DNA from 2 places in the Paenibacillus sp. UMB7766-LJ446 genome. Region 2 is predicted to be linked to the other one. Evidence: riboswitches for the same ligand, from Rfam matches in the RefSeq annotation. Region 2 holds a riboswitch; the other holds the start of a gene.

Region 1 (10,921 bases), on a different contig from region 2:
TCACTTATGTAAGGCAGCACGCCCAATACGGGAATGCCTGTCCGTTCCTCAAGCCAGTCCAATCCAGGCTGCAGTAAGGACAGGTCTCCTCGAAACTTGTTGATGATGAATCCTTTTACACGCTGAGCCTCATGCGGCTCAAGCAGCTCCAGTGTACCTACAATGGAAGCAAAGACCCCGCCACGATCAATATCCGAGATCAGAATAACCGGAGCATCTGCCCAGCCCGCCAGATTCATGTTAACGATGTCCCGATCCTTCAGATTAATCTCCGCAGGACTGCCCGCACCTTCCATCAGCACGATATCGTACGTCGTGCGCAGCCGATTCAACGCATCCATGACCGTCGCCTTGGCTTCAGGTAGAAAATGCTGCCGGTAATCCCACGCACTCATCTGCGCAAGCGGTACACCGTGTACGACAATCTGGGAATGCATATCCCGAACCGGCTTGATCAGAATCGGATTCATGTCCGTCGTCGCTTCAATGCCGCACGCCTCAGCCTGCGCCCCCTGGGCTCTTCCGATTTCCTTTCCGTCTTCCGTGACATAGGAATTCAGCGCCATGTTCTGTGATTTGAACGGGGCTGGCCTGAATCCGTCCTGCTTGAATATTCGGCATAGCGCCGTCGTAATTACGCTTTTCCCCACATCCGATGCCGTCCCTTGCAGCATTAATACTGCCGCTTTTTGTTCGGAGGTTTGTACAGACGTATCTTCCACGTTCCCTCACCTCAGCTCTTCGCGTTATATCAAAAAGAATCCCTGGAACAGACTAAGTACCGTTAGCAGGGCGGCTTCCAGCAACTCATTCATTGCCCCATACGTGTCACCTGTAAGTCCGCCCAACCGTTCACTGATACGCCCGGCAACGAATTTGCCAATCACATAGCCAGCCAGTGGGACCGCAATGATCGCTGCAACGGGATATAGCCACCATGGTAATGTCCCCAGTCCATTCTCTGTCGCAAGGACCTGGAACATGGCTGTATCCGGCTGGAAGATCCATACAGCTGCCAACGTAATCACACCTGCCAGAATGGTAAGTCCTACCGCAGAGCTGCGTGCACGCTGGACTTCCCTCCGCTCTCCCAGCCCCTTGAACAGGACAGCAAGCCCATCGTCCTTCCGGGCACTCGGCCAGACCGCCATGGCATACACCATGAACCAACGGCTCCAGATCAGCGGCAGGATGAGCAAAGCTCCATAGGCCCAATTCCCACGCGCGATAAAATCAGCAATCAAAGCTGCTTTCATCATTAACAGAAGCACACAGGCGATCACGCCCATGGCCCCTACACGACTGTCTTTCATAATTTCCAGCATTCGTTCACGGGTGCGATAACTGAGCAGACCATCTGCCGTATCCATCCACCCATCCAGATGAAGACCTCCGGTTAGCCATACCCATAGCGTCAAAGTTAATACCGCCGCCGGAAATGATGGAAGCAGCGCACCTGTCAGGGCTCCGCCTAACCAGACGCACAATCCAATGACCGCGCCAACCAGCGGGTAATACACTACACTCTCCCGCAATAATGGCGGGACGAAATCAATCTGCAATTTCACCGGGAATCGGGACAGAAATTGAAAAGCGGCCGCGGCCGCATGTTTTTGTTCCAAATCGCCTTTACTCATAAACGGTACTCCTTGCTTTTCAGCTCAATCGGAATGCCCACAGTCACCAGAAACACTTCACGGCAAATCGCGGCAATCCGTTGATTGAGAATGCCCGCCAAATCCCGATATCTTCTGCCCAGCGCATACTCTGGTACAATGCCATCGCCCACTTCGTTGGTAACAAGCACGAGCAGACCAGGATACAACTGAATGGCAGCTACCAGCTCGTCCATATGATCGTACAATACCTGCACAGGCTCATGTTCATGCGCTAACAGCACATTGGTCAACCAAAGTGTCAGACAATCCACCAGAATGGTCGGTGCAGAGTTTCCTGTATGTGACTCTCCCATTCGTGTAATTAATTCAGGCAATTCCAGCGGTTCCTCCACCGTATGCCACAGATATCCTGCTTCATCCCGCTGATTCTGATGCAGACGTATACGCTCGCGCATTTCGTCATCATAAGCCTGAGCCGTAGCCACATACCAGGCCTCGGAGGAACGCTGCATACAGAGACGCTCTGCAAACGAGCTTTTGCCACTCCGAGCCCCGCCCGTCACGAGTACACTCATGGGGATTCCTCTCCTGGAACGGATGAATCAGCAGAAGCGGATGAAGCGTCATTAGGTTGAGTCTCCGTCGTGCCATCCGACACACCAGCACTCGCAAATGTCGCCATCTCGCTGAGAATACGGCATGAGGCATCAATCAGATGAAGACTGAGCACGCCTCCGGTGCCTTCACCCAGACGCATGTCCAGATCCAGCATCGGTTTCAGGCCAAGCTCACGCAGCAACGCTGCATGTCCACTTTCATGCGATGTGTGGGAAGCAATCATATATTCTGTACTCACCGGAGCAAGCTGCCTTGCAATCAACGCCGCAGCGGTGGAGATAAATCCATCCACGACAACGGGGCATCCGTTGGCAGCAGCAGCGAGAATCACACCTGTCAGTCCGGCAATCTCCAGTCCGCCTACTTTGTACAGCACATCAAGTGCATCGTCTGCATTCGGAGCATTCACGCTAAGAGCCTGGCTGACCACTGCGGCTTTGCGCTGCAAACCGGCATCATCCACGCCTGTTCCCCGACCCACTGCTGAAGTAGGAGCTGCTCCCGTTATCGCACACATCACTGCCGCACTAGAGGTTGTATTGCCGATGCCCATCTCTCCGGTGACAAATAACTGCGTCCCCTTAGCCACCTCGTTCGCGACCACTTCGGCCCCTGCAAGAATGGCCTGAATCGCTTCGTCCCGGGTCATTGCAGCACCCTTTGCCATGTTGGCTGTGCCTTTGCGGACCTTGCGGGAAATCAGGTTCGGATGTTCCAGATCGGCATTCACCCCAATATCCACACAGATTACATCAGCTCCAGCGTGGCGAGCTAGGACATTGACAGCCGCACCCCCCGCCAGGAAATTCAGGACCATCTGTGGAGTCACCTCAGCAGGAAAAGCACTAATCCCTTCTTCAACCACCCCATGATCCGCAGCCATAACGATAACAGCTCTGCGATCAAAGCAAGGACGTGCCTTGCCCGTGATTCCCGCAAGACGAATAACCAGCTGTTCCAGCTTGCCCAGACTGCCGGGTGGCTTCGTCAATGCATCCACATGTGCGGAGGCTTCCGCCGCCACTTCTTCATTAGGACCCACGATCCGACCTAGTAACTGTTCCAACACCTGTTCATTATTCATACAGCCAGCACTTCCTTTATTAAAAATACGGGGTCACCCCCGCTTCGTTCACTTCTTCTCCCGCCTCAGCAACAGCTGTGGCAATCCATTGTCGGGATGACTCACCATCGCTGGACTCACCCGGAAGATCTCCCGAATGTTCTCTTCCGTCATCAACGAATGGGGTGTACCCTTCCCAACGCATGTCCCGTCTCGCAGTGCCAGAATGTGGTCGCAAAATTGCGCGGCCAGGTTCAGATCATGCAGCACCGCCACAATCGTAATATGATTTTTTTGACGCCATGCCGATAATAACTCCATAAATTGCAATTGATATTTGATATCGAGAAAGGTGGTTGGTTCATCCAGCAACAACAGCCGTGGTTCCTGAGCCATGACTTTGGCAAGCGCAACCCGCTGCCGCTGTCCTCCACTAAGGGCATCCAAAGGCCTTTCGGCCATGTCACTTAAACCCAACTCCTCCAGCACCCGATCGACTACTGCCGCTCCATCCAACGTTTCTTTTCCGAGCCAGTTCTGGTAAGGGTAACGTCCCATCTCGACAACATCCCTTACAGGATAGGAAATCGCAGGCAGGCCATCCTGCTGCAAGACCGCAATCATGCGCGACAATTCTTTACGGGTGTAGGAGGAGATATCCCGGCCATCAATCTGTATGCTGCCTGCGCTCGGATGTTCGGTTCCGGCAAGTAGCTGAAGGAGAGTCGATTTTCCGCTGCCGTTTGGGCCAACAACGCCCCACCACTCCCCCTCTTTGACTTGCCAATCCACCTCATGCAGAGCCTGATGGTTACCATACATTTTACCAGCTCCTGTGACCTTAATCATCGGTCGGTTCTCGGTAAGGTCTGTTCTCACGAACATACTCATGGCATCATCCCTTTCCGCAGCTTTTTGTTCCGATGCAGCAAATAAGCGAAGAAGGGCGCTCCAACAAAGGCCGTCACTACCCCCAGTGGAATTTCGGTCGGCGCCAGCAATGTGCGTGCAATCGTATCTGCCCAGACCATAAAGATCGCTCCCCCAATCGCGGACAAAGGCACCAGCAATCGATAATCGGGTCCCACAATGAGCCGAAGAATATGCGGAATGACCAGTCCGACGAAGCCAATTACGCCCGATACGGAGACAGCACCTGCCGTAAGCAGCGTACCCACAGCAAGTACCGACAACTTCAATCCGTCAACCCGAACCCCGATATGCGCGGCCTGACGTTCCCCCAGGGCAAGCACATTCAACGAACGCGCACGGCTCCAGAGGAAGATTAGTCCCAGCACAAAATACGGGAAAAGGATGGCCGTATACGACCACCCACGCAGTGACAGACTCCCCATCGTCCAGTATATAATTTCATTGATGGTCTGTTTCGACATCGTCGACAGGAAGGAGACGACTGCTCCCAGGAAACTTTGCATGACCACCCCAGCCAGAATCAGGCTGTGTGTTGGTATTTTGCGTCCCTCACGAGCGAGGGCCAGCACAAACCACAATGTGATTACCCCCGTCAGAAATGCGACCAGTGGCAGGGTCCAGATTCCAATCAGTGAATACTGTAATCCGAAGAAAATCAGAAAAGCCGCACCCACCGATGCACCGGACGATACGCCCAGCGTAAACGGATCAGCCAGAGGGTTCCGAAGAACCCCCTGAAATCCCGTTCCGGCAATCGCCAGTGATGCACCTACAAGTACGGCCAGCAGTACACGTGGAAATCTGACCTTCCATATAATCTGTTCTGCTGCTGTATTCCAGTCAGGAACAATCCAGTCCCCCAGCCAGGGAATGCGATGAAGCAAGATGCCCGCAATGTCCCGGACAGGCAGGGCAACCGAACCGATGCCCGTGCTGATGAGCACGGTTAACACAAGCAGCACAATTCCGGCCATTCCGTACACTGCCAGCTTTTTACTCATTTGAACAGGTCAGGGTAGATCGCTTTGGCTACTTCTTTCAGACCTTGGGTTACCCGTGGTCCCGGACGGCTCAGCAGGTTGGCATCCAGACCGATGACTGCATCATTTTTCACAGCCGTGATCTGATCCCAGCCACTGCGGGCTTTGATGATTTGATCCAATGTTTTGGAATTTTCATCAATGACGTCATTCGCATACAGAATCACATCTGGGTTAGAAGCAATAACGTTCTCTTCATTAATTTCATACCAACTCTCTTTGTCGGAAGCAATGTTAATACCTCCGGCCAGCGTGATCAATTCATCCATGAATTCACCTTTACCCACAGTCCAGCCTGGGGAGAATTCTACGTATACTTTTTTCTTCTCTTCCGGTTTAACTGCCTTCACAGCTTCAGTGACATCAGCCACATCCTGTTTCATCTGGGTGATGATCTCCTGTGCCTTTTCCTGATGATCCGTGATTTTACCAAATGTTTCGATGTTGGTCATTACATCATCCACTGATTTGGGATTTGTTTTGAAAATGGTGATGCCCAGATCACGCAGTTTCTTCACAGCGTCTTCACTCATGGAAATGCCTGTAAATACGATGTCTGCTTCAGCTGCAATGATCGACTCTTCGTTAGGCTTTGATATACCGCCCATTTTTGGTTTTGCTGTTGCCGCTTCCGGATAATCATCATAGTCGGATACTCCAACGATCTGCTCGTCCAATCCCAGGGCGAACAGGGATTCCGTTTCAGCCGGAGATACGGATACGATTTTGGCTGGTGCTTTGTCAAACGTAAACGATTCACCCGTAGCATCGGTAACCGTGAGTGGATATTGTGTTTTGAGATCTGTCTGTGCCTGTCCTTGGGATTGCTCCTGTGCAGGTTGCGAGGTTCCTGTACCCTCATTCGTTGTTGTTGTTCCACATCCGGCCAAAGCCAGTGCCAGCATCGCTGCGCTCAGCAGTGACGCCATGCCTTTCCATGTCTTGAAATTCATTGTGTTCGTTCTCCCCTTCTCGATCAGCTCTAATGGAGTAGTGCTCCTGTCTCGATTCCCTTGAATTTGTGTTCCGAAAAAATAAAATCCCCAATCCTTGGTCAGGATCAGGGATGACGTCTCGCATGTGGCGATCAGCACATGCCAGCTTAACGCTGTACATGCACAGAGAACTGCCCGAAACGCTGTCCTTTCCTCGAAGGAACACCGGCTTGTACGTCCAGGGCAGGTAACCTGACTTACAGGAATTCATCCTGATTTACAGTGGCGGGACCGTGCCGGATTTACACCGGCTTCCCTATTTCACCCGTTTGCTGTTCATAGTCTGATAAGAAACCATGAAACGTTGCTGCATGCACGCGGGACCCTTGGTCGCTAATATTGTTTAACCATTCAAGTGAGCATCCTGCATCATTGGCAAAGCTTGTTGAGCCTCCATCCGATGATGCATTTGCTAAGTCACACTTCTGTTGTGATTATAGGTTATATTGTACATCCTTACAACCTGATTTACGGAAAAGTCAATCTGGTTCCAAACCAGCTGTCCCCATCGCCATCCAGCCGAATCTTTATCGCTTGTCCTGGTATCACCTGCGTATCCCAGAATCCTTGATGCGGAATGAGACGTGATACCATATAACGAATAACACCGCCATGCGTAATCACGGCTACCTTTGGCACGTTTATGCTGCGAGAGTGCAGTATTGGTGAAAAGGACAACAGACTCTCTTCCAGAAAAGAATCAATCCGCGCAGCAAATGCCTTCCATGGCTCGCCCTTCGGGGGCGTCACCTCTTGTGGGGCATCGATCCAGTCCCGATACTGTGAATTGTCCTTGAGCTGATCATAGGTCAATCCCTCCCACTGACCAAAGTCGATCTCCCTTAGACGGGCATCAAGCTTGGCCTGTCCCGCTTGGGACGGTGCAATGTGTGTGAGTGTCTGCTGGCAACGCAGCAGATCACTGCAATAGAGGGCGTCCCATGTAACATGGCTGATCTCTTCGCGCAGTGGAGCCAGTTCCTGCTCTGCTTCTGGCAGCAGACCGATGTCGGTATGCCCGAGATATCTTTTTTCCAAATTCCACGCTGTTGTACCATGACGTATCAACATAATCTCTCGGCTTTGTATCCCACTCTGTCCAGCTTCTATATCCATAGCAGTGCACCTCCAGCAGCCCATATCCCTAGGGTGACCAGCCAACATAATAAAACAAAAGAACCTGCTGACCAAAACATAAGTCTTGTTGTCCGTACAATATCTTCTGCTTCCATCTGACGTGACGGCTCGCCCATATAAGCGCGAAATGAAGCCACTCCGTGGTACACGTTATGACCGCCAAGTCTTATGCCCAGCGCTCCGGCCACTGCTGACTCGGGAAATCCGCTGTTGGGGCTTGGGTGCAGCCGTGCATCCCGGGATACCATGCGCGCTGCCCCTCTCGCATCCAGTTTCATGAACCAGGCTCCAATGATCAACAGCAAGGCGGTAAGCCGTGCGGGAATCCAGTTGGCCCAATCATCCAGACGGGCAGATGCCCAGCCGAGATGAAGATATTTTTCATTTTTATAACCCACCATGGAATCCAGCGTATTCACGGCCCGATAAGCCATGGCAAGCGGTGCACCGCCAATCAGGGCGTAAAACAGTGGAGAAACGATGGCATCCACGATATTCTCGGCAACCGTCTCTACCGTTCCCCGCACAACCTCCGGTTCATCCAGATGAGCCGTGTCACGCCCTACAATCATGCCCAGTGAACGTCTCGCCGCAGGCCAATCCTGTTGACTTAGATGGCGGTAGACTTCCATGCCTGCATCCTTCAAACCTTTGGAAGCAATGGTGGTTGCGATCAACACCACTTCAGCCACAACCGCAATGGCAGGATGAATGAGGCCCAGAACATATACCCATCCCCAAGTCACTGCAAAAGCTCCCCCTGCAATCAAAATGGGAAATAAAATTCCTGCCCTTCTGAGGGCCCGGTTCGAGTCCACCTGCGACCTTATCGCCCGCTCAAGTTCAGAGATGGCCTTGCCCATGCCAATCACCGGATGAGGAATCCAGCGTGGATCTCCGATGAAGCGATCCAGTATGTATGCCCCTATAATAATCCAGGCTCCGGCCATTCCCGTCCAGATCGGCCAGGAAGCCCCTTGATTCAGCAGAGATGTCATTGCTCGTTATTCCTCTCTTTCCACTCCTGCGCGGCTTGCAGGCTTTCCGTGATCGTGTCATACACCAGCCTGCCGATCGCAGCACCCATGACCGTAGCCGTTCCGGCATAACTGACGAGCGGTTTATTTTCTTCAGTCTGACTTACCGCGAGCACAATAGCATCCGTTGTTGTTCCAGTTGCGGTCAGCCCATTTTCCGAATCCACCACACCGAAATCAGCTAACGCAGCGGCCTTTGCTTCTACCACAGTCTGAATGGCATTCACCATCGCTCCGGCGGTCATTCGCCCGTTCATCCACAACATGATATTGATCGTACCGGGAGTGTAGCTTGAAACTGAGCTTTTCCCAAGTTTCGGAGGCATGGTCTCATGCCCCACCTCATTTCCCTCAGCATCAAACACGGTTCTTGCAGAACCTGCACGCGCAGCGTTGGATACCCCTGCTGTCGTACAGCAGAGTAATCCGAACTCCTCGCTTTCGTATTCCTGGATAGCCGTGTGCTCCAATTGAACCGCAGTCAGAAGTCCGGCGCATTGATCCTGTTGCTCTTGCCATTCACTCAATAGATCGGCAATATCACGCGGTGGATCGTCACAGCGATAATGTCTGTCCACATAGATGTTGAATATACGATCCAGTTCAATCATACCGCCCCCATACACGGCACTGGAAAGTGCTTTTACAACAGAGGGGCTTGAGGCTTTAATATGTCTTTCATGTACAGAGATGTTTAGTCCCGGCCACACAGAAGATCTATATTCGTTATAGTCTGTTTGTACATCGGTGCATTGCTTATAAGCGTTATAGAATGGCAGTGCCATCGTTCTGTCCCCCTGCCTCTAGTCCGGTTGTCGTGTCAGGCTCCATTACATTTTCCATTGTCTCCAGCAAACGCCCGTTAGCCTCCGCGTCCTTGACTGCAAAGCGTACATGCCGCTCCCCAAGTCCCGGATACATGGCACAGCTCCGGATCAGTATACCGCGTTCACCGAGAGCAGCCTGCATGGATGTCGCTGTCCACGGCTCTGGCAGAGCTGCCAATATAAAGTTCGCTTCCCCTCGCGTCACCTTACATCCCAAAGTCTCCAGCCCTGTCGTTAATCTCTCCCGCTCGCAGGACACCAGTGCCATGGTCTCCTGTTCAAAATTCTCCCCACTGTGCAGACAGGCTTCTCCTGCAATCAGCGCCAGCCCATTCACACTCCAGGTCACTTGCTTCTCAGTCATGTCATGAATCAGCTCGGGACGACCCAGCGCATAGCCCAATCGCAAGCCTGGAATCGCGTAAAACTTGGTCATCGAGCGAATAATGATCACTTGGGGGTACTCTTTCAATCTGGGCGCAAGCGATTGCCGCTGTGACTCAGGAATAAAGTCCATAAATGCCTCATCTATTACCAATGTTATACCTATTGTCTCCGCTTTACGCGCAAGTCGCTGTAGAACCTCAACCGGATACTGTACTCCATTGGGATTGTTGGGCTGTCCAAGGAAAAGCAAGTCCACCCGTTCCATCAGCTTTTCGATATCTTCCGGTTCTGCTCGCCAGTCCAGTTCTTCCCGTCCTCGAACATGAAGGACCTCTGCTCCAAATTGTCTGGATAATGCACTGTACTCCGAAAAACCGGGCTCTACCGTGCCTACTCTACGTGGCGCAAGTCCAAGCAGGATTAGAGCCATGCTTTCCGCCGCCCCGTTACCCACGGATATGTGATCCGGGGTTAAACCCAGTCGGTCACTGAGCAGCATTTTGAACGCCCGATGACCCGGATCGGGGTAACGAAGTACCGTCTGCCATCCATGCTCCAGAGCCTCCAACACTTCCCGAGGTGGACCCAGTGGATTAATGTTCGCGCTAAAATCGAGGAAATCCGCAGCATTCCCTCCAAAACGTGCAGCGGCTGTCTCCACATCACCGCCATGTCCGAAAACTTCAATTAAACCGGTCATTCTATCCGTCATCCTTTCTGCATGTCCTTTTTATTATGGATGTCGTGACAGTCAGGGGTCAATCCTGTTTTGCCTGTTCAAGCCCGTTCGAGCTGTAATTCCTTTGTGTCCTATCGACAATTCGTTTACAATAGAGAAGGAATTTCGATTCCGTAAAGCATCACTACATAAGGGATATTCTGTCCCTCACATACATTAATGGAGGAATGACCATGCTGTTTGTTGATAACCAGGGCATTACAGATCCTTCTGTAAACCTCGCCATTGAGGAATACATCCTGAAGCATCTGCCGATGGATGACAGCTACTTGCTGTTTTACATCAATCGCCCGTCCATTATTATCGGAAAACATCAGAATACCATTGAAGAGATCAACATTGAGTATGTTCAGGATAACGGTGTTCAAGTCGTACGTCGTCTTTCGGGGGGCGGGGCCGTTTATCACGATCTGGGCAACCTCAATTTCAGCTTTATTACCAAGGATGATGGACAGTCCTTCCACAACTTCCGCAAATTCACGCAGCCTGTGGTGGAAGCCCTGCAAGAGCTTGGCGTTAATGCCGA
Region 2 (10,921 bases):
GGTATTGCTCAAAAATGATCAAGGCACACTGCCGCTGGATAAAACGAAATCCGGCAAAGTGGCTGTGATTGGTCAACTGGGTGGAACAGTCTATCGTGACTGGTATGCAGGTACCATGCCATATAGCGTATCCCCGCTTGAAGCAATCAGTTCCAAAGTAGGCGGCGACAAGGTTACGTTCAAGGATGGTAATGACCGTATTACATTGACTTCCGCAGCAAGCAGCAAGGTTGTTGGACTGGCTGAAGATGAGAAATCATCCATCATTGCTTCAGGAGATGCCGAGACATTTACACTGAGTGACTGGGGATTTGGCAGTTACACGCTGCAGGCGGACAGTAATGGCAAATACCTGACGACGGATGAAGAGACGGTTACGGCATCAGCGGATGAAGTATATGGCTGGTTTGTAAAAGAAGTATTCCATCTGTTGCCACAACAGGACGGAAGCGTGGGGCTGACCACTTGGAACGGTAAAACCGTAACGGCACCCAATGACGGAAACGATGTGTTCGCCGTGTCCGAAGAGTTGAAATCATTCGGTGCTACGGAAACATTTAAGAAGGATATTGTGGTGAATGGATTAGAGGAAGCGGTAGCAGCTGCGAAGGAAGCGGAGACAGCGATTGTATTTGTCGGCAACAATCCGCTTGTGAATGGTAAAGAAGAGATTGACCGTCCAAGCCTGGATCTGGCAGAATCCCAGCAGCGTCTGGTTGAAGCTGTTTATGCAGCGAACCCGAATACCGTTGTAGTTATCGTGGGAAGTTACCCGTTCACATCCAACTGGGTACAGGAGAACATCCCGGCTGTATTGTATACCTCCCATGCAGGACAAGAGCTGGGCAACGCTGTGGCTGACGTATTATATGGCGATTATGCGCCAGCAGGCCGCCTGAATATGACGTGGGTGCAATCCGCAGATCAGCTGACTGATATCAGAGACTACGATATCATTCAATCTGGACGCACGTATCAGTATTTTGAAGGGGATATACTGTATCCGTTCGGACATGGATTGACGTATGCATCGTTTAAATACAGTAATCTGGAGTTAAATCCGTCCCAAACTGGAACTGAAGGCACAACTACGGTAACTGTGGACGTGACCAATACAGGGACGATCGCCAGTGATGAGGTTGTGCAATTGTACGTGCGTGCCGGACAGTCCCGTGTGAAGCGTCCGCTCAAAACGTTAAAAGGCTTCCGTCGTCTTCATATTGAAGCTGGAGCTACAGTGAAAGTCAGCTTCACGTTACCGGTTCAGGAGCTGGCAATCTGGGATGTAACCCGTGATCGTTATGTGGTTGAAAGCGGCACGTACAGCATTATGGTAGGGAAATCGTCTTCGGATATTCAGCTTGTCGCTGACCTGACGGTAGAAGGTGAGACCATTCCTTCACGTAACCTTGGAGTGGCAACTCGCGCCGAGAATTACGATGCATACTTCGGTGTGGATCTGGATGAGAGCAAGGAAGGCGGAACATCTGTCCGTGTGATTGGAGAGCAGGGATGGATTGCCTTCAAAGATGCGGATCTGGGCAGTGCAGCAGCGCTTGAAGCTCGTGTATCGGCAGAACAGGCAGATGCGGTATTGGAAGTTCGACTGGGCGCACCTGACGGTGCGTTGGCAGGACGCGTGGAACTGGCACAGGGCAAGGCCCAGCAGTGGTCCACGGTTAAGGCAGACCTCCAAGGCGCATCAGGTCAACAAGATGTATACCTTGTGTTGTCAGCAGGAGTGCGTATCAGCTATTTCGAGATTCGTTAAACCTGCAGCCTATGGAAGTTGCAGCTCTAATAGCAAGTGCTCAGTTCGTTAAATAAAAACGCTAAAAAGGGATGTCCCCTTGTCATCTTCATGACTAGGGGACATCCCTTTTGTTAATAAAACAACTTTTTCCAAAAGCCTAAGTGGCGAAATATCGAATTTAGATTGATGAGTCAGCCGTTACCCGTTCTCTTGCCGTACGAGCAGCGTCTACCATGATGCTCAATGCATCCACGACTTCGGCCTTACCACGTGTTTTCAGTCCGCAGTCAGGATTCACCCAGAACAGATCGGCTGGCAGCACTTGAAGTGCGCGCTCGATCATATTCAACATCTCGTCCTTGCCTGGAACACGTGGACTATGGATATCATATACGCCGAGACCGATGCCTTTATCATACGTATTTTGCTCAAAACTGCCTACCAGTTCTCCATGGCTGCGGGATGTCTCGATTGAGATCACATCCGCATCAAGGTCGCTGATGGCTTCAATAATATCATCGAACTCGCAGTAGCACATGTGAGTATGCACCTGCGTTGTTGGTTTCACGGTTGCTGTTGCCAATCGGAAGGATTCTACGGCCCATTGCAGGTACTCATCCCACTTGCTTCGTTTGAGTGGGAGTCCTTCACGCAGAGCTGGCTCATCGACCTGAATCATCTCAATGCCTGCTTGCTCCAGCGCTTCAACCTCGTCCCGAATGGCGCGGGCTATCTGATAGGATACTTCGCTGCGCGGAATATCTGAGCGGACAAAGGACCAGTTCAGAATCGTTACCGGACCTGTGAGCATGCCTTTTACCGGTTTGCTGGTCAGTGTCTGAGCATACGCCGTTTCTTTCACCGTCATCGGTTCATTGAACAGCACATCTCCGTAAATGACAGGTGGTTTTACACAGCGTGAGCCGTAGGACTGTACCCAGCCATTTTTGGTAAAAGCGAATCCAGTCAGCTTCTCACCGAAAAACTCGACCATATCGGTACGTTCGAACTCACCGTGTACCAGCACATCCAGACCAATTTCCTCCTGAATGGTAATCCATTCCTGGATCTGTTCACGCACATAGGCATCGTATTGCTCCGCATTCCATTCGCCTTTGCGGAACAGGGCGCGTGCCTTGCGCACCTCCGCCGTCTGCGGGAAGCTGCCAATCGTTGTCGTTGGCAGCAGCGGGAGCGACCATTTTTGCTGCTGCAATTCGCGCCGCTCCTGGAATGACGCGCTGCGAAGCAGCTGCTCGTCGGCGTGCACCCCTGCGGGAGCGCCACTCAGGCGTGTCCGTGACTCGGACTCGCTCAGCAGGCGCACCGCTTCGGTGCTCGCCTGGGCGCGGCGGCTGGCTTCAGCCACAGCCGCTGCCTGGTCCGCCTGCTTCGCACCGCCGGACAACAACGTTCCGAGCGTCGCTATTTCTTCCAGCTTCTCGTCGGCAAAGGCCAGGGCATTGCGCAGTACCGGATCAAGCGCGCTCTCCTGAGCGGCAGTCACCGGTACATGCAACAGGCTGCAGGAAGGCTGAATGATTAGCTTGCCTTCGGCAGCGAATTCAGCCACCTGCTCCAGCAGCTTCGCCGTCTCTGCGAGATCGGCGCGCCAGATGTTGCGCCCGTCAATGACACCGGCGCCCAACCATTTATCCTGCGGGAAGCCATGCTCCCGCAGGCTGGCCAGGTTGCCTTCATAGCCGTGGACCAGGTCCAGGCCGATTCCGGCTACAGGCAGTGCTGTCACGACCGGATAAGCTTCCACCGATTCGAAGTACGTCTGAAGCAGCAGCTTCAATTCAGGTGCGGCTTGTGCCAATGCGGCATACACCTGTTGCAGCAAGGCTTCATCTTCGGAAGAGACAGCCAGCGTCAGAGCAGGCTCGTCGATCTGTACCCACTGTACGCCTTCGGCTTGAAGCTCGGCCAGAAGCTGGGCGTACACCGGAACGAGACGTGTGACGATCTCTGCGAAGCGTTCCGCGTCATAGCCTTTGGCGAACCGTACATACGAGTACGGACCGACCACGACCGGTTTACCTTCCAGCCCAAGCTCCTGCTTCGCTTCGCGATAGGCGGCAAGGGGTTTATTTTCAAGCAAAGCAAATGCAGTATCATTATGTATCTCAGGTACGATGTAGTGATAGTTGGTGTTCAGCCACTTGGTCATCTCACAGGCCGTTGCCTGGTCATTACCCCGAGCCATGGCGTAATAGGTAGATACGGACACCGGTCCGCCAGTATGGTTGAAGCGCTCAGGAACGACGCCAAACATTGCGGATACGTCGAGAATATGATCATAGTAGGAGAAGTCGCCCACAGGAATCAGATCGAGCTGCTGTGCCTGCTGTTTCTTCAGATCCTGCAACCGAAGCGTGGTCAGTTCCTGATGAAGCGTGGATTCATCGATTCGGCCAGCCCAGAAGGACTCCAGTGCTTTTTTCCATTCACGTCCCGCACCGATGCGAGGGTAACCGAGGTTGCCTGTCAGAACTTGTGCCTGTTGTTGCTGTGATTGCGACATGTAAAATTCCTCCTCATTTATAATGGTGAACTCATCATTCAGGTTGAAGCTATGTTGTTGTATTTCATTTGAAAGCATCAAAAAAAGGCATTCCTTCCAATGTCATACCCTGAGAAACAGGCATCATGAATGACGTCTGTGCACAAAGATAGAATGGGAAAGAACACCTGCTATAAGTTATTTTAGCGGTTGCTCTAACACCTCCCTATCTTCCGTAGGTCATGCGATGCTGTCGAAACAGGCAGGTCTCCTGGCTTACGGATCATGGTCTTGTACATGTCCTTCCCGGTGGATACACCAGTGGATTGTTTATGTACAGACTCCCCGTTTACAGTGGCGGGACCGCGACGGACTTACACCGTGCTTCCCTTTTAAGCCTGACCACGCCTGTAGCGCGGTCGGCACCTGTTTCCGTGTGCAGAAATGTGCTTACACATCTCCAGCTATGAAATTGGTGACCAAGCATAGATGATAGATTATATAATGATGCAATCGTCGTATACTTGCTCTTATGCTACCAATCATAGACGATAACCTACTAGCTTGCAACAAATATCATTAATCCGATCGGAAATAAAAATGAGCCGTATGAAACCTAGGTTTAGTGACAGATTTGTCTCCTCAAAATGAAGCTTCAAAATGAACTACATATCCAGCACATGTTGTGCTGGATTCAACCCAATAAAAAAATCGTTACCATGCATCCATCTGCATGGTAACGATTGTGTGGCAAGCCATCGTTGCGGCTACATCAATGATGCGCTGATTGCGACTGCCGCGATAAGGAAGAGATACATCACGCTCAGCTGCAATATAAGGTCCATCAATAATAACGTCGCATAGGCGGGATAGTTCTGCTCGCGCAGGGTCGGCAACAAGTTCCTCATATACAAATCCCGTATAGGCCCATACCGTCAGATCAGGCCGTACCGCACGAAGCTGTCGAACCCAGGATGCACACTCTGCGGCAGAGAAAAAAGGATCACCTCCGCATAACGTAACCCCTTCCAGCAAGGGATGCGCGGTCACTTCATGCAAAATCTGCTGCTGCCGTTCCTCCGTGAAGGGTTCACCCGCACGGAAGCTCCAGGAGTCCGGGCTGAAGCAGCCCGGACAGGCATGTCGGCATCCGCTAATGAACAACACGGCTCGCAGGCCCGTTCCCTCATTCACCGATTCGGGGATATAGCCATATAGATTCACTGATGTTTCACCCGATCCCGTACTTCCGCTTGCTTTGCCGTATTGAAGCGTACTTTGTAATCTCCGGTCAGGTATCCTGTCACCCGGCGCAGTCTCTGGAAATGCACCTGATTTTCATGAGCTTCACATCCGGGACATACCTCTCCGATTACACCTTCATAACCACAGGCCGGACAACGGTCAATCGGGTGATTAATGGAGAAATAACCGATATCCTGGGCCAGCGCGTATTGCACGATTCGTTGGAAAGCCGTGGTGTTGGCCCGTACATTCCCGTCGAGTTCGACATAAGAGATTGCTCCGGCATTACATAGCTTGTGGAAAGGAGCTTCCAATTCAATTTTGCGATAGGCAGGAAGGGTATGATAGACCGGAATGTGAAATGAATTGGTGTAATATTCCCTGTCGTTGACCCCCGTGATGCTGCCGTATCGCTCGCGATCAAGCTTGGTGAATTTGCCGGATAGGCCCTCGGCGGGCGTAGCGAATAAGGTGATATTCAAGTTATGCAACTCACTCATCCGGTCACAGAACTCTCTCATCGTACGAATGATATTCAAGGCTTCTCGATGTACATGAAGGTCTTGTCCATGGTGACGACCATATAGGGCGGTCATACATTCAGCAAGCCCGATAAAACCAAGGGATAACGTACCATGCTTCAGCAGGTCAGCCACCGGTTCATTCGGAGCCAATTGTTCTCCACCTTCCCACACCCCTTCCCGCATCATGAAGTCCGATGCTTTGGCAGGCTGGTTAGTCTGAATTCGATAACGGTGCAGCAGTCCATCCGTAGCATTGTGCATGACGGACTCCAAAGCCATATAGAAGCCGGCCCGGTCAGCGATGGCTCTTGTTCCCTGGCAGATCCCGTATCGTATGCCGAGCTTGACCAGATTGATGGTGTTAAAGGACAAGTTCCCTTTACCGCTCTGACGATTGCGTCCGAAGCGATCAGCCAGTGTGCGTGTACGACATCCCATTGTGGCAATGATCGTGTCGGGATCTTCGGATCGATAATAGGGAATGTTGAAGGAAGCATCCACATTGACAAAATTCGGATACATACGTCGGGAGGAGCAGGTAACAGCGAGCCGGAACAGATCGTAATTCGGATCTCCCTCAGATTGGTTAATGCCTTGTTTGCATTGGAAAATATGCTGTGGGAACACGGGCGTTTCCCCGTTACCGAGTCCACGAATGGTCGCTTGCAGCAGCGACCGGGAGACAAGCCGGCCTTCGGGTGAAGTGCACAGTCCGTAATTCAGCGAAGTAAACGGAATCTGTCCGCCAGCACGACTGCTCATGGTGTTCAGATTATGGATTAGCGATTCCGCAGCCTGTTCGGTCTCCAGTTCCGTTTCTTCACAGGCAAAGGCAAAGGCTCGTGGACATTTCTCCTTCGCTTCATCACTATTCAGATGTAGCTGTTCATCCTCAATCCGGTCATTTTCCCCAAACAGCCGTTGTGCTTTCCGGTAATGCTTACGGAACGATCGCTTCACATAAGGTGCGAGATCCCAGTCGATTTTATTGGCCGATACGCCGCCATACTGGCTGTTCTGCTGGGATTGAAAAATTATGGCGACCAGCGCCATGGCAGACATGATCGTTTGTGGTGTACGAACCGAACCGTTGCCTGTGTTAAATCCGGAGGCCAGCAGCCGGTCAAACGGGATGAAGATACAGTTGGTCGTTCCAAGGGCATACTGATCCAGATCGTGTACATACAGATCACCATTCTCCACAGCTAGAGCAAGGTCCTCTGGCAGCACATGACGCAGAGCATGCCATTTTGCCGTCTCCGAACCGAGCCTGCTCATCTTGCCGCTGAACGAGTCTCCGTTCAGATTGGCATTCTCCCTCAGCGTATCAGCGTCTTCTGCACCGATAATTCGTCTTCCCAGGTCAGATAGCAGATCAGGCGCCGGTGGAGAGGCATACTCAAGCATGTTCATAACAGATTCCTCCTAAAAAATGAGATTGTATAGGGATAATGTAAATTCATTGAATACTATATGTAGAGTTTCTTTATCCATTTATAAACTATATCTTGTTATTTGGGTGTGATAATCGTCACATAAGAGGGGTGCGTTGAACAAGGCGATTTTCTAGTCTGGCATGATAAAGGTTTCCAAAGCTGGAGGGTAAGCGTATAATTTCTTATTACCGTGTCAGTATAGTTGACGAAGCTAGAAATAAGGACAGAAAACCTGCCAGGGAAGCGGTTGCTTAACTTTACTGTCATCGAATCATACCGTCCATAGCAGATTCCCGTCCGTGGAATAAATTGGATTCGGGTATGTTTCCCTTTGATTCCTACAGTGTTAATCATATATGAATAGGTTGTGACAGCTGTTTCGGAACATATGAACCCTCTTTGATCGATGGAATCATCATGTGCAATACGGATTTGAAATGCAGCTAAAACAAGAGGGGTGAGTCATGGGAACGGTAAGCATTACAAGAGGCTTCTATGAAAATATCCAGGAAGCCGCGTCCCATATTGTTGACGTGTTAAGCGGCATATTAAAGGTGAACACTATCTTTGTTGCCACGAATGATGGCGTGACCAATGTTATTATGGAGGCTTTTAACCGAGAGGAACTGTTGATTGCCAAAGGCAGTGCACTTCCATTTGAAGCTTCATATTGCAGCCTGGTATTGAGAGATAAGGAAGGCAGTATGGTTATCACGGATACATGCGAACATCCACTTACGGAATCGATGAACGTAACGAGCGAACTGGGCAATCGTTTCTTTGTGGGCATTCCGATTCTGCGGAGGTCAGGCGAAGCGTTCGGCACCATATGTCTGATGGACAATCCCGATTATGTGATTAGTGAAACGGATATGAAGACGCTGAAAGCTATGGCTGTTTTCCTGGGGTATGTCGTGGATCTGGAAGATACACTGCAGGTCCAGGAGCAGAAGCTGAGTGATTCGGAGCAACTAAAGGAGCAGCTGCAGGCAGAAAAGGAACGTGCGGAATCCGAGGCAATGACTAAGACACAGATGCTGTCGCTGATGAGCCACGAGATTCGTAATCCACTGAACGGCATTTTGGGATTGACTGACCTGATGCGTACACCGGATATGTCGGACGAGCAGACAGAGTATGTAAATATGATTGAGACCAGCGGTAACATTCTGCTCTCACTGCTAAATAACATGATGAGTTTTAACATCAACGATGCAGGCAAAACAGTTGTACACGATGATCCATTTGATCTGGTAGCCACGATCGAGAATACCGTTTATCTCTATGCGGGACTTGCGCTTAGCAAGAACATTGAGCTGGGATTGAACCTTGATCTGAATGTATCTCAGGTCTACGTCGGGGATGAAATCAAGATCGGACAACTATTAGCCCATGTCATTCAGTATGCCATAGATTCAACACGGACAGGATCAGTGTTGGTTACAGCAACTGTGGATGGTGGAGATGCAGAGGAAACGGGGACGCTTCGACTTCATGTGAAGTATACCGGTCGCATGCTGTCTTCGGACAAAAAGCTTAGATCATTTAACAATTTGGACGGAAATATAAGTACACAGAAGCTGGTGGGAACCAATCTCGGTTTGGCGGTCAGCCAGAACCTTGCCATCCTTATGAACGGCCGGATTCAGGTGCGCGGCCTGGGAGACAAGGAAACAGAATTCGAGATCTGCTTGCCGCTCCGCAAACATTGGGAACTGCCTCAGCTTGCCAATATTCAGCACCGACTGAGGGGCAAAAAGGTGTTGCTTGCGAAGGATCCTGACATTTTGCAAGGGGCCTCCTCCCTGATGCGAAGATGGAAGATGGATGTGCATATGACCTCGGTTACAACCGAGGCGTACAACTGGATTGAGGAGGGCTTTAAGCCTGATGTGGCCGTTGTGGATATGGGACTGCTGGAGGGCGGCGCTGTGGATTTTGTGCGCAAGCTGAAGCACCTGGTTACCGATTCACCGGTCATTGTGCTGATTCCGTATGGTATGCATATCGATCCGCATGAAGCGGAAGTCTTCGATGCGGTCCTGACCAAGCCGGTGAAGCAGGCTGAATTGTTGAATGCGTTAAGCATCATTGTGCATTAAGAAAATGAAAAAAGTATATTAAATTAGGCGCACCTGTTAGGGGTGCGCTTTATTTGTTATTCGGAAGGAAGACGATCCTCGAACAAGCAGCTCCGAGTCGACTTTAAATACGCGTTTGTCCTGAAATTCATTTGTATTCATCATGTCAATCATCTTCTCCATCAGAATGGCCCCCATCGTATACTTGGGTTGGTTCACCGAACTTAGCGTAGGATGGATGTATTTGCTGATTCGATTGTTGTCCACACCTACGATAGCCAATTGCTCGGGAATACGTATTCCGTATTCTGTACATGCCTTATATACGCCGAGGGCCATTTCATCATTGGCCGCATATACCGCTGAGAAGGACAGGCCTTTGTTAAACAGCCTTTTGATGGCCTCGTACCCGCCTTCCTCGTTGAAGTTCCCATTCTCGATCAGTTCGGGACGAAATGGAATTTGATGATTGCGCAGGGCTTTCAAATAGCCTTCAAGCCGCTCATAGCTGTCGATTGCTTCGGGATAACCGTTCAAGAATACGATATTTTGATGTCCGGCCTCAACCAGATGCTGAACAACTTCCTGGGAAAATTTCACGTTGTCAGTATATATACAAGGAATCTGATCATGTTCGATATATTTGCCAACGATGCCAATACGGTACCCCTTGTCCGCGAGATTGAATAATTCCTCATCCGCCAGCATGGGAGTGATAATGATGACACCGTCAATCGTCCGGTCCAGCAGCAAATTAAGATAATCGACTTCTCGCTCTTTCAGGTTATGGGCATCACATATGATGACTTTGTAATGGCGGGCGTAGGCGATGTTCTCAATGCCTTTAATTATTTCCGCATAATAGGAATTGTTGATATCTGGAACGATGACGCCAATCGTCATGGTTCTCTGTGAACGAAGATTCTTGGCTGCTGCGTTGGGGTGATAGCCCAATTGCTCGATGGCGCGCATCACCTTATCTTTGGTTTTGGTGCTAACCTTGCTGTGCTGATTAATAACTCGTGATACGGTTGCCGGGGATACACCTGCGATGGCAGCGACATCAATGATTTTGACATCCATATGGTTCACAACTCCAAATAAGTGATTGACAATTCATTCAAATTCATTATAATTCCAATTGAAAACGATTACAAGATATAACCGATTGAAGCAATAATTGGGGATAGTGCAGGAATAGAGGGTTTGTATTCAATTTAATGTAATCGATTTCATGAATCTCCTCCGTTGCGATAAATAGCGGTGCATCCATGAATCTTGCCACTTGTAGACCCGCTGTTTCTATAGCATTATGTTACCCGTCGTGAGTGCTGCATCCTGGTTCAGTCATACTTCAAGCTATGACCATTCAAGGG

Evidence for each region. Region 2 has a riboswitch for cobalamin ahead of metE (5-methyltetrahydropteroyltriglutamate--homocysteine S-methyltransferase). Riboswitches for the same ligand answer to the same signal wherever they lie in the genome.
Region 1: it holds a riboswitch for cobalamin, as region 2 does, so the genes downstream of both, QP794_RS04400 (ABC transporter substrate-binding protein) here and metE (5-methyltetrahydropteroyltriglutamate--homocysteine S-methyltransferase) in region 2, are expected to answer to the same signal.

The regions. Positions count from the first base shown of each region.
Region 1 covers NZ_JASOYM010000001.1:864,756-875,676, forward strand. The annotation lists gene QP794_RS04370 (cobyric acid synthase) at 1-674, opposite strand, end outside; gene cobS (adenosylcobinamide-GDP ribazoletransferase) at 747-1,637, opposite strand; gene cobU (bifunctional adenosylcobinamide kinase/adenosylcobinamide-phosphate guanylyltransferase) at 1,634-2,194, opposite strand; gene cobT (nicotinate-nucleotide--dimethylbenzimidazole phosphoribosyltransferase) at 2,191-3,321, opposite strand; gene QP794_RS04390 (ABC transporter ATP-binding protein) at 3,370-4,185, opposite strand; gene QP794_RS04395 (FecCD family ABC transporter permease) at 4,188-5,234, opposite strand; gene QP794_RS04400 (ABC transporter substrate-binding protein) at 5,231-6,226, opposite strand; cobalamin riboswitch at 6,434-6,582, opposite strand; gene QP794_RS04405 (histidine phosphatase family protein) at 6,737-7,384, opposite strand; gene cbiB (adenosylcobinamide-phosphate synthase CbiB) at 7,375-8,355, opposite strand; gene QP794_RS04415 (adenosylcobinamide amidohydrolase) at 8,400-9,227, opposite strand; gene cobD (threonine-phosphate decarboxylase CobD) at 9,208-10,356, opposite strand; gene lplA (lipoate--protein ligase) at 10,569-10,921, shown strand, end outside.
Region 2 covers NZ_JASOYM010000003.1:182,102-193,022, reverse strand. The annotation lists gene QP794_RS08955 (glycoside hydrolase family 3 C-terminal domain-containing protein) at 1-1,771, shown strand, start outside; gene metE (5-methyltetrahydropteroyltriglutamate--homocysteine S-methyltransferase) at 1,932-4,280, opposite strand; cobalamin riboswitch at 4,504-4,704, opposite strand; gene nrdG (anaerobic ribonucleoside-triphosphate reductase activating protein) at 4,974-5,483, opposite strand; gene QP794_RS08940 (anaerobic ribonucleoside triphosphate reductase) at 5,480-7,441, opposite strand; gene QP794_RS08935 (hybrid sensor histidine kinase/response regulator) at 7,929-9,566, shown strand; gene QP794_RS08930 (LacI family DNA-binding transcriptional regulator) at 9,603-10,628, opposite strand.